3 regions of the Shewanella sp. Isolate7 genome follow, and region 1 is predicted to be linked to each of the others. Evidence: predicted binding sites of a transcription regulator. Region 1 holds the regulator's gene; each other region holds the start of a gene.
What was found. The regulator ArgR, encoded in region 1, controls arginine synthesis, uptake and breakdown. The targets are predictions, from matches to a motif close to ANTGAATANNTATTCANT.
Positions count from the first base shown of each region.

Region 2: the regulator ArgR is predicted to act here: its motif matches at 2,147-2,164, upstream of L1D47_RS06935 (citrate synthase).
Region 3: the regulator ArgR is predicted to act here: its motif matches at 2,261-2,278, upstream of argA (amino-acid N-acetyltransferase).

Region 1 is NZ_JAKEVJ010000025.1:43,895-48,153, reverse strand. It holds gene L1D47_RS08165 (Dyp-type peroxidase) at 1-253, shown strand, start outside; gene L1D47_RS08160 (cupin domain-containing protein) at 1,080-1,538, opposite strand; gene argR (transcriptional regulator ArgR) at 1,770-2,240, opposite strand; gene mdh (malate dehydrogenase) at 2,559-3,494, shown strand; gene ispB (octaprenyl diphosphate synthase) at 3,766-4,259, opposite strand, start outside.
Region 2 is NZ_JAKEVJ010000020.1:37,315-41,573, forward strand. It holds gene sdhA (succinate dehydrogenase flavoprotein subunit) at 1-1,291, opposite strand, end outside; gene sdhD (succinate dehydrogenase, hydrophobic membrane anchor protein) at 1,292-1,639, opposite strand; gene sdhC (succinate dehydrogenase cytochrome b556 subunit) at 1,633-2,028, opposite strand; gene L1D47_RS06935 (citrate synthase) at 2,441-3,727, shown strand.
Region 3 is NZ_JAKEVJ010000005.1:67,743-72,001, forward strand. It holds gene coaBC (bifunctional phosphopantothenoylcysteine decarboxylase/phosphopantothenate--cysteine ligase CoaBC) at 1-686, opposite strand, end outside; gene radC (DNA repair protein RadC) at 813-1,490, shown strand; gene rpmB (50S ribosomal protein L28) at 1,614-1,850, shown strand; gene rpmG (50S ribosomal protein L33) at 1,857-2,030, shown strand; gene argA (amino-acid N-acetyltransferase) at 2,342-3,661, shown strand; partial or broken gene L1D47_RS02265 (transposase) at 4,097-4,259, shown strand, end outside.

The sequences.
Region 1 (4,259 bases):
AGATGCCGACGGCAAGTCGATGGAGATCCTGCGTCAGAGTATGCCTTACGGTTCGATGAAAGAGCAGGGGCTGATGTTTATTTCCGTCTGTCGCAACTCGGTGAATTTCGAGAAGATGCTACACAGCATGATCCATGGTGACAGCGAGGGAAATCACGATCACCTGATGCACTTTACTCAGGCGCTGACCGGATCGGCATTCTTTGCCCCTTCGCTGGATTTTATGGAGCGCGAAGCCGATATCGAGAGCTAGGACCTAGGGCCTGTTGACCTTTTGAGAACAAATTTTGTTCTAAGGAAGGTGCGAATAAGTCCCGTGCTTGCTCTGCGTGTGCTTAAAGTGGATAGATGCTAGGCACAGTTTGCAGCGAATGGCCCTAGTCCTTCGCAAGAACTGTAACGCAGCAAATACCGCTGTAAGCCTCGCCCTGCGGGGCTTTGATAGCAACACCATTTCGGCGTTATTCAACTTCAGCAGGCCTCGGCATGCCCTCAGTTGAATGCCTTGAACTGTCGCTGCTATCAAAGCCAGAGCTGTGCTGCTTGCTCTGCGTGTGCTTAAAGTGGATAGATGCTAGGCACAGTTTGCAGCGAATGGCCCTAGTCCTTCGCAAGAACTGTAACGCAGCAAATACCGCTGTAAGCCTCGCCCTGCGGGGCTTTGATAGCAACACCATTTCGGCGTTATTCAACTTCAGCAGGCCTCGGCATGCCCTCAGTTGAATGCCTTGAACTGTCGCTGCTATCAAAGCCAGAGCTGTGCGACGACTTGTTCGCACCTTCCCTAACTGAGCATGTTCAAAGCGTGGTATGAGGCTTGAAGTATAGTTATTCTATATAAAAGCCGAGTAATAAAGAGTTGAACGTGTTCAAGACGAACCCTGCGGGCAGCGTCTGTATCATTTTTCTACTGCGTTATCGCTCATTGATGTAGCACACCACATTACAATCGCTCTGCCTTGTATAAAAGCGATACAGAATACTGTAAAAATGAACGCGAAAGATAAACAGACCCTAGCTACTAACCCAACAAAAAACACACCCTAAGGTGTGTTTTTTTATGCTCGCTTACAAGCGGATTAGCGGTCTGGGTCCCAATAGTTGGTCGGCCGCTTGGCATACACCTCGTCGATGGAGCGCACCTGTACCTTATTATGCTCTGGATACACCACCACATCGTGGGGATCACGATTGCCCAACACCATAAACAGAAAGTCAGCATCTGACTCGTTTTTTAAGGTATGGGAAATACCTGAGTTGGCGGTAAAACAGATATAGTCGCCCTGTTTAAAGGGATGCGGCTCGCCGTCGATATACAGGGTGGCTTCGCCTTGCAGCGCGTAGAAGTGCTCCTCTTCCTTGGTATGATAGTGGGCGACGGAGGAGAGTTTACCGGGTTCCAGTCGTTCCATGGTGACACCTATCTGCTGGCAACCGGCGGCATCGCCGATATGCTTCTGATGACTGGCGTATTGGTCTGAGTGTTGCCAAGATTCCCAGCAAAGGTTGTCGATATTGATTATCTTATTGTTATTCATCTCAGGTCCTTAACCATCGGGTGACAGAGGGGATGGTTTGGCATCAGTGTATCCTATCGTATATACAGTATTCAATTTGAGCGTAAATAAAAAAAGACACCCTTTGGCGTTAACAGCGCAAAGGGTGTCTCTATATCTATTCCCGAGGTTTTCGCCGAGGAGTATGACTTGGGCCAAGCTCGAGCGTGGATTAATCGGCGAATAACGAGCCGGCGGACTTAATCGGTGGATTTAGTCGGCATAGTTAAACAGCGACTTGACCGTCTCAAGTGTCTTGTCCACTTCCTGAATGTTGGAAGGGCAGATAAAGATAGTATCGTCACCGGCGATGGTGCCCAGTATACCTTCGGGCTTGCCGATAGAGTCCAGCAGTCTGGCGATCAGCTGCGCCGCGCCTGGGCTGGTTCTGACCACTATCATAGATTGGTTATGGTCGACGTCCAGTACTAGGTTCTTCAGCGGGCTGCCAGCCGTCGGGACCCCAAGTTCGGCGGGCAGGCAGTAGACCATCTCTTGCTTGGCGTTGCGGGTGCGCACCGCGCCAAACTTGCTCAGCATACGAGAGACTTTGGATTGGTTAATGTTGTTGAAGCCCTCAGCTTGCAGGGCATTGACTATCTCGCTCTGGGAGCCAAAACGCTCCTCTTTCAAGATAGCCTTAAAGGTCTTTACAAGTTCGTCTTGATTTTTATTGGCTTGCATATCGAATTATTCTTATATTCAAAAAACTGGCTTATTTTGAATATTTTTGCGCCATTAGTCAAGCGTTATTCGGATTGCGTGAATAAAAATTCAGGTTTGTGGGATGGGTTTTGTGGCGGTCTTGTGACGTAGCATCGCGGGCAAGGCCGGGCAGTATACCTTATATCTGTTGTAAATGGCAGCTGACTGGGGCAATTCGAAATTATCTGGTCACACGACTAAGGGATAATTGAATTTTTACCGTGATTCCAGTAATGTTGCGCCATCGGTAAATCTAGATCTATATCACATAATATCCAAGAATTAACGGAGATAACTATGAAAGTTGCTGTACTTGGTGCCGCCGGTGGTATTGGCCAGGCTCTTGCCCTACTACTCAAAACTCAATTGCCTGCTGGTTCAAAACTATCCCTTTATGATATCGCGCCAGTAACCCCAGGTGTTGCTGTTGACCTAAGCCACATCCCTACTGCGGTAGAAGTAAAGGGTTTTGCGGGTGAAGATCCAACGCCAGCACTGGAAGGTGCCGACGTGGTACTTATCTCTGCTGGTGTTGCGCGTAAGCCAGGCATGGATCGTTCAGATCTATTCAACATCAACGCGGGTATCGTGAGAAACCTGGTTGAGAAGTGTGCCGCAACTTGCCCTAAGGCACTGATCGGTATCATCACTAACCCAGTTAACACCACTGTGGCCATCGCTGCCGAAGTATTGAAGGCAGCCGGTGTATATGACAAGAACCGTCTGTTCGGTGTGACCACTCTTGATGTGATCCGCTCTGAAACTTTCGTTGCCGAAGCGAAGGGCTTGAATGTTGCCGACGTTAAGGTCAATGTTATTGGTGGGCACAGTGGCGTGACCATCCTGCCATTACTGTCTCAAATCGAAGGCGTAAGCTTCTCTGATGAAGAAGTGGCGGCTCTGACAACTCGTATCCAGAACGCGGGTACCGAAGTGGTTGAAGCTAAGGCGGGTGGCGGTAGCGCGACTCTGTCTATGGGTCAGGCGGCATGTCGTTTCGGTCTGTCACTGGTTCGTGGCCTACAGGGTGAAGCTAACGTTGTTGAATGTGCCTATGTTGACGGTGGCAGCGAGCATGCCGACTTCTTTGCACAGCCTGTACTACTGGGTAAGAACGGTATCGAGCAGGTACTTGCCTATGGTGAGGTTAGCGAGTTCGAAGCCAACGCACGCGACGCTATGCTAGACACGCTGAAAGCCGATATCACACTGGGTGTAGACTTTGTTAAGTAAGGCACTGTGTGAGTAAGGTTTAGTCCTGAATAAAAAAATGGAGCCAATCGGCTCCATTTTTTATGGGTAATGTTTAATACCAATCGTAATAGATAATTGATCATGCTAGCTTGTTAAAACGCTCGATAACTGTATTAGCAATTTTTAATTGTAGAATAACTACTTATCTAAAAATTCTGCTTTGTTCTTAAGCGTTTTTCCTGCGCTATTTCTGATCACATACTTACTGTGATTGGTATAACTCGTCATTACAAATCGACTAACTAGTTCGTTAGTGATTACGCGCCACGGCGATTTTCGCCAGCGATATCAGGGCCTGCTTATAGTCGCTATCGGCAAGCGGATCTAACGCGCGTATGGCCTTCTCTGCTTCTTCCAGAGCCCGTTTCTCTGTGTAGCTGAGGGCACCACATTGATCCAGGGCCTTTAATATGGTGTCGATATGTTCTGTGCCGTCGCCCTTCTCAATGGCATCGCGGATCAGCTGACGCTCTACCTCGTTACCGTTGGCGATGGCGTAGATCAGCGGCAGGGTGGGTTTACCCTCGGCGAGATCGTCACCTATATTCTTGCCCAGCGCCTCTGTATCGGCTGTATAGTCCAGCAGGTCATCGGTCAGCTGGAAGGCGGTACCAAGGTACTTACCATAGTCGGCCAGGGCGGTCTGAACCTCTATGCTACTATCGGCCAGCACCCCTGCCAGACGGGTGGCGGCTTCAAATAGCTTGGCTGTCTTGCAGTAGATGACGCGCATATAGCTCTCTT
Region 2 (4,259 bases), on a different contig from region 1:
CTTTCGGTGTTGCAGTCTCATCCAGCGCCTTACCCAGGTGCTGACCAGCTGCGCGGCCGAAGACCACGAGGTCGAGTAGTGAGTTACCACCTAGGCGGTTCGCACCGTGTACCGATACACAGGCAATCTCACCCACGGCAAACAGACCAACCACATCGCTTTCGCTGCCATCTTCGTTCTTACGGATCACCTGACCGCTAACCTTAGCAGGCAGACCACCCATCATGTAGTGACAGGTTGGCAGTACAGGGATTGGACCGTCAGCCGGATCGATGTGCGCGAAGGTACGAGACAGTTCGCAAACGCCTGGTAGACGTGCTTCCAGGGTCTCTTTACCTAAGTGATCTAGCTTAAGTAGACAGTGAGGGCCTAGTGGGCCGTCAAGGCCGCGACCTTCACGGATCTCGGTCATCATAGAACGTGCTACCACGTCACGTGATGCCAGGTCTTTCGCGTTTGGCGCATAACGCTCCATGAAGCGCTCGCCATCTTTGTTCAGCAGGTATCCGCCTTCACCACGACAACCTTCGGTAACCAGTACACCCGCGCCGGCGATACCGGTTGGGTGGAACTGCCACATCTCCATGTCTTGCATCTGCACGCCAGCGCGCATCGCCATACCAACACCGTCACCGGTATTGATGTGGGCGTTGGTAGTAGAGGCGTAAATACGACCCGCACCACCAGTAGCCAGAATAGTGGCCTTAGACTTGAAGTAAACGATCTCGCCGGTTTCGATTTCGATTGCAGTACAACCTACGATGGCGCCGTCTTCGTTCTTCACTAAATCCAGTGCATACCACTCAGAGAAGACTTCAGTCTTATGCTTAACGTTCTGCTGGTATAGGCAGTGCAGCAAGGCGTGACCGGTACGGTCAGCCGCCGCAGCGGTACGTGCCGCCTGCTCGCCACCGAAGTTTTTCGATTGGCCGCCGAAAGGACGCTGATAAATTTTACCGTTTTCGAAACGAGAGAATGGCAGACCCATATGCTCTAGCTCGATAATGGCTTCAGGACCGGTTTGACACATAAATTCGATCGCGTCTTGGTCGCCGATGAAATCGGACCCCTTAACGGTATCGTACATGTGTTGTTCCCAATGGTCTTCATGGGCGTTGCCTAGGGCGACGGTAATACCCCCCTGGGCCGAAACCGTATGAGAACGGGTTGGGAATACTTTAGATAACAGCGCGCAGCTCTTACCTTCTTTAGAAATCTGTAGTGCAGCTCGCATACCCGCGCCACCGGCGCCAATGACGACTGCATCAAACTCACGTACTGGAATACTCACTTAAACACCCCACACAATAACAATGCCAGCAGCCAGGTAAGAAAGTGCTGCTACGACGAAGACGAATTGGAGTACGCCACGAAGGGCTACCGGCTTAACATAGTCGGTAAGCACCTGCCAGATACCGATCCAGGCGTGAACCAGGATGGCCACCAGGGCAAGAAGCGTAAACACTTTCATCGGCAAAGCACTGAACAAACCGTGCCATACGTCATAAGTGAGAGGCGAACTAGCTGCGATGAATCCTACTAAGAAAATGGTGTAACAAGTAAGGATCACGGCACTAGCACGAAGAAGAATAAAATCATGAACGCCACTGCGTCCAAGACTCGCTGCATTTGTTACCATACCCAAATCCCCGCAATGATTGACCATGCCGCAGCAATAACGAAGGCGGCTTTCGCTGAAGCGTTACCCGATTCCAACTCTTCCCAACGACCGGTATCCATAATCAGATGGCGTACGCCAACAATCAGGTGGTAACCCAGTGCGGTCAGAATTCCCCAGACAACGAACTTAACGATAAAGGTATCAAATAGAGATTGAATGCCTGCGAAACTCTCAGCAGATGCGAGTGATTCACTCAACATCCAGATAAGAATGCCGACGGCAAACAGCATGATGACACCGGAGACACGGTGTAGGATTGACGCAATCGCTGTTGCAGGAAAGCGAATGGTCTGCAGATCTAGATGGACAGGTCTTTGCTTTTTCACGTTCTGCTCACTCTGCTCCATTGAGCATTATTTTTGTTATTGAACCTCTTTCGAACGAAATTTGACCAGCAAGCAAACTTACCACCTCCTCTCGCCTCAAAAGGAAAGTTGAAACAAACAGTTAACTAATTCAAAAATCACTAAATAAGTATGTAAATAATGGTCTTCGAATTGGTTTGTTTGCAGCTCTTTCGAGCCGAAGCAAGTATACGCCCCACAAATGTCAAATACAAACATCACATTATGCAAATTTTGTTTTTTTGGTAAAAAAATCTGCCAAGTCACTGTATTGGCGGGCACTTACGTCAAATTAAGACCATGGTCTAACGAATTTAAACGCTTATTTAAATTGAAATGTGATCTAGATTCACTGTAAAGTATTGGCGTTTGACAAAGCCGCACTCACATAAGAATGAAGTAAGGAGAACGGGGTATGGCTGATAATATAGCCAAATTGGAACTACCAGGGAACGATTCGATTGACCTGCCAATCAAGAAAGGAACGGCGGGATTTGATGTTATCGACATCAGCAAACTCGGTAGCAAAGGTCATTTTACATTTGACCCAGGATTCCTAGCGACAGCATCCTGCGAATCAGCTATCACTTACATTGATGGCGCCCAAGGTATACTTTTACACCGTGGTTACGCGATCGACGAACTTGCCGTCGATTCAGACTATTTAGATCTTTGTTATCTACTGCTTTACGGTGAGTTACCTAACAAGGCTCAATACGACAAATTTGTTTACACGGTTAAGACTCACACTATGGTTAACGAGCAACTGGCTTCGTTCTTCCGTGGTTTCCGCCGTGACGCTCACCCAATGGCCATGCTATGTGGTGTGACAGGCGCATTGTCTGCATTCTACCAAGACTCTCTTGACGTTAACGACGAACATCACCGCGAAATTGCGGCGTTCCGTTTAGTCTCTAAGATGCCGACTATCGCCGCCATGTGTTACAAGTATTCAATTGGTCAGCCATTTGTTTACCCACGTAACGACCTAAGCTATGCGGGCAACTTCCTCAGCATGATGTTTGCGGTACCTTGTGAAGAGTACAAGGTTAACCCAATCATTGAGCGCGCCATGGACCGTATCTTTATTCTGCACGCAGATCACGAGCAAAACGCCTCGACTTCTACCGTGCGTCTAGCCGGTTCATCGGGTGCCAACCCATTTGCATGTATCGCAGCGGGTATAGCTTCACTATGGGGCCCTGCACACGGCGGCGCTAACGAAGCTTGCCTGAACATGCTGGAAGAGATCGGTACTGTCGATCGTATTCCTGAGTTCATCGCTCGTGCTAAAGATAAGGAAGATCCTTTCCGTCTGATGGGCTTCGGTCACCGCGTCTACAAGAACTTCGACCCTCGCGCCAAGGTGATGCGCGAAACCTGTCACGAAGTACTTGCAGAGCTTAAGGTTAATGACCCACTACTGGATGTCGCGATGGAACTTGAGCGTATCGCACTGGAAGATGAGTACTTCGTATCGAAGAAGCTCTATCCAAACGTCGATTTCTACTCAGGCATCATCATGAAGGCTATCGGCATTCCAACAAGCATGTTCACCGTACTGTTCGCCCTTGCGCGTACCGTTGGTTGGATTGCTCACTGGAAAGAGATGCTGGATCAGCCTGGTCACAAGATCAGCCGTCCACGCCAGCTCTACACAGGTTCAGCAGAACGTGACTTCGTCAAACTGGACCAGCGTTAATCACTGCGGCCTAATCTTAAAAAGCATCCCTAGGGGTGCTTTTTTTTATGCCTCTCTTTCATCCCGTATCCCGCTCGGCCCGCTTGGCACCTTCATCCCTCCTTCTTCTCCCCTTTCATCCCACATCGTCCTGACTTCCGCGCCTTCTGATGCCGGCCCTTCTATCGCTGACCTTTTATACCTGGCCTTAAACGCCGATGCTTATATGACGAGTGTTAAACCCCCACTTTATATGACTAAAGTTATATGACTAAAGTTAAATGACTAAAATTTGGTGCCTTGAGTTTTATCGACGACTGACTCCCGTGCGTCCTTTGGTTTGTGTCATCGTCGCCATGCAAGATAGGGTTAACACTTGAGATACATTTTGTATCAAATCCAATTTGCACTGACCTTGGCAATAGGTCTTAACTGTAGATTAGTCAAAAGCATCACATGTTAAACATTTTCGCTACAAACCAGTTAACAAACTCACCGCACCCTGGCAGGTTTTAACGTAAGAAATTGATATAAATGGATTTAACATTTTGGC
Region 3 (4,259 bases), on a different contig from region 1:
ATCTCGGCGGCGGCTCTAGCCAAGGCAAAGCCCATCTTGCCTGAGCTGTGGTTAGAGATGTAACGCACGGGATCGATCGCCTCGCGGGTGGGACCCGCCGTGAGCAGTAGTGACACACCCTGAAGTAGCTTGGGGGCAAAGAAGTGTTCGACGCGCTCGGCGATCACCAAGGGCTCCTCCATGCGACCCGGGCCAATCTCGCCGCAGGCCTGACTGCCCGATGCCGGTCCCCAGATGGTGAGGCCACGTTTTCTGAGGTTATCCAGGTTGTCCTGCGTCGCGGCGTTGCGATACATCTGTTGGTTCATCGCCGGGCATAGCACCACGGGGGCCTCTGTCGCCAGGCAGGTGGTGGTGATCAGCTCATCGGCCATGCCTGCATTGATGCGGGCGATCAGATTAGCGGTCGCCGGGGCAATCAAGACCAAGTCTGCCCAGCGGGCGAGCTCGATGTGGCCCATCGCCGCCTCGGCAGCCGGATCCAACAGGTCGGTGGCAACCGGATGGCCCGACAAGGCTTGCAGGGTCATTGGGGTGATAAAGGCCTGAGCGCCCTGACTCATGACGACGCGAACATCGGCGCCACGCTCTTTCAGGCGGCGGACCAAATCGGCAGACTTATAGGCGGCAATGCCTCCGCCAATTCCCAGCAGTATCTTTTTATTGGTTAGACTCATGGTGATCATTAATAGTATTTCATTTTGCCCGCTAACCATATCACACTCGACTCTGGATTGAGGATACAAGTTTTTAAAAACTAGACCATACTCTAAAGCCTGAGTAGGAACTGAGTGCCGTGATAAGGAGTGTTTATGGCGATTAAAGATTGGCCCCAGGGGGAGGGACCGCGCGAAAAACTCTTGCGTAGTGGCGTCGACCAGCTCTCTGACGCAGAACTACTGGCCGTGTTGCTGAGAAACGGGCTCAAGGGGCAAAGTGCCGTGTCACTGGCCCGAGTGATGTTAAGTCATTTTGGTGGCCTCAGACCGCTCTTTAGCGCCTCCTTGAGCGAACTGTGTGATATTCAGGGAATTGGCCCGGTGAAGTATGCCCAATTGCAGGCGGCCATCGAGTTAAGCAAGCGAATCGCGAAAGAAAATCTACAAAGAGGAAAGATTTTGTCAGATCCTGATTTAACTCGGGACTATTTAATGAGACAATTAGCGGATCGTGCCTACGAAGTGTTTGCCATCTTATTGCTCGATAGTCAGCATAGGGTGATTCAGTTCGTCGAATTGTTCCGTGGCACCATAGATTCAGCCTCGGTTTATCCACGAGAAGTGGTAAGCCTAGTGCTTGAGAAAAAAGCCGCAGCTGTCATTGTGTGTCACAACCATCCTTCCGGGGTGGCCGAGCCCAGTCATGCTGATAGGCGAATTACTGAGCGATTGAAATACGCGTTGGCGACTATAGATGTTTCGCTGCTAGACCATATGGTTGTAGGCGATCGTGAGATAGTTTCGTTTGCAGAGAGGGGATGGATAGATTGAATATCCCTTGATCTTTGATTTTAGATCCTGTATAAAATGCGCCCTCTTTGTGTGCCTCGGGCGACGGCCATATTCGAGGTACATTAATGCTCGAGCGTTAAATTGTTTTTGGAGAAGATTGACATGTCAAGAGTATGCCAAGTTACTGGCAAGAAGCCGATGGTTGGTAACAACCGTTCGCACGCTAAGAACGCGACTCGTCGTCGTTTTTTACCTAACCTACAGAACCACCGTTTCTGGTTAGAAGACGAAAAGCGTTTCGTACAGCTACGTGTATCTACTAAAGGTATGCGTATTATCGATAAGAAAGGTATCGAAGTTGTTGTTGCAGAACTTCGTGCCCGCGGCGAGAAGGTGTAATAAACCATGGCTAAAGCTAAAGGTAACCGTGAGAAGATCAAGCTAGTTTCTAGCGCTAAAACAGGTCACTTCTACACGACTGAGAAAAACAAGCGTAACATGCCTGAAAAGATGGAGATCAAGAAGTTTGATCCTGTTATCCGTCAGCACGTTATCTACAAGGAATCAAAAATCAAGTAATGCTTGGTTGATGTTTCTGAAAAAGCCCCTCATTGCAGGGGCTTTTTTTTGCCTCTCGTTTAGCGGCGCGTCAGCCTGCTTACTGTTTTTTTGATTAGCCAGCTAATCACTTCCTCTCCCCATCCAGCTGAATACCTAAGCCACTGATCTTAAGCTGTTCTGCTATGCTTAATCAGACTGCTTTGCCATGATGAAAAAATATCGCATAAGATGACAATAAATGCTTTTAATATGAATTTAAATTCAATAAAATTGTTTTGTTATTCGTCTTATAGCGATATTTTTACATATTTATTATTGAGGTTACGCGCGTGCGCACTACTGAGTTAGTCGAGGGGTTTCGTCATTCTGCTTCCTATGTGAATGCACACAGGGGGAAGACATTTGTGGTCATGTTGGGCGGTGAGGCGCTGGCGCAGAGTCAGTTTCGCTCCATCATCAACGATATCGCCCTGCTTCACAGTCTGGGGATCAAGATAGTCCTGGTGCATGGTGCCAGGCCACAGATCGATGAGGCGCTGGCGGCGCATAATCTCTCACCCGAGTATTACAACGGGGTGCGCATCAGCGACGAAGAATCCTTCAAGGTGATCAAACAGGTGGTTGGCGGTCTGCAGCTGGATATTACCGCGCGTCTGTCGATGAGCCTGAGCAATACCCCAATGCAAGGGGCGCAGATCAACGTGGTGAGCGGTAACTTCGTGATAGCCCAACCCTTAGGGGTCGACAACGGCGTCGATTACTGCCTGAGCGGCAAGGTAAGACGCATCGACGTGGCGGGCCTCAGACGTCAGCTGGATAATCACGGCATAGTGCTCTTAGGCCCGGTGGCGGCATCGGTGACGGGGGAGTGCTTTAACCTCACCGCCGAAGAGGTTGCGACTCAGATTGCGGTGAAGCTTAAGGCCGATAAGATGATAGGTTTCAGCGCCAAGGAGGGGATTCTCGACGGCAATGGCGAGGTGATTGCCGAGCTGATGCCGACCGATGCCCAGCGGATCCTCTCAGAGCTGACCGAGGAAGATAACTGGTGTGTAGGTACGCGGGCCTTCTTACAGGCCAGCATAGACGCCTGCCGTAATGGGGTGGCGCGCTGCCACTTTGTCAGTTATCTCGATGACGGTGCCCTGCTACAAGAGCTATTCTCCCGCGATGGTATCGGCACTCAGATAGTGACCGAGAGCGCCGAGCGGCTGCGTCGGGCCACCATTGCCGATATCGGTGGTGTGTTGGATCTTATTCGCCCACTGGAGCAGGCCGGGGTCTTGGTGCGTCGCTCCCGTGAGCAACTCGAGATGGAGATCGAACAGTTTATGCTGATCGAGCGTGACGGCCTGGTGATCGGCTGCGCGGCACTGTATCCCTTCGAGGAAGACAATGCCGGAGAGTTTGCCTGCCTGGTGGTGCATCCCGATTATCGCGATGCCGATCGTGGCAGCATCTTGCTGAAGAACATCATAGGCCAGGCCAAGGTACGTGGTTATGCCCGCCTGTTTGCCCTGACGACCCGCAGCATTCACTGGTTCCTCGAGCATGGTTTTCAGATAGTCGAGGTCGATGCCCTGCCTGACAAGAAGAAGCAGCTGTATAACTATCAGCGTAAATCTAAGATTCTCGCCTTAGATCTTTAAATCCGCCAGATAGAGAGTGCTGGTAAAAGGCCACCTTCGCGGTGGTCTTTTTTATGCGCCAGCGACAGAGCAAGAGAAACCGAGCATTAGGCTAGGGTCTGTTGACCTTGCCTGTTTATTTTTTGCAGCATTTTGTAGGGAATTTATACAAGGCAGAGCCTGTGTAGTGTAGTTAATCTACATGAACGGGAGATAACGCCGTAGAAATGGCCTACAAAAGCTGCCCAAAGGGTTCATTTAAACGCGCCTTGCCCTGTGTTGCGTGCAATTTACATAGAATAACTATGCGACACAGCACGCGCCTTGAGCAAAACGCGTTTAGATTGAACAAAAATTAAACCTGAAAGATAAACAGACCCTATGTAGTGGCATAGTGAATTTGGCCACCTGAATAGACGAAGTGATAGACTCACTTCCAGAGAAAAGGTGGTAGAAATGAAGAACACAAGACCGACATTCAGTGCAGAGTTCAAATTAGAAGCTGCGCAGCTGGTAACGAAACAGGGATACAGCATAACTGAGGCTGCAAGCGCGATGGGCGTCAGTAATTCAGCCATGCGTAAATGGGTAAACCAGCTTCGACAGGAGCAGCAAGGCG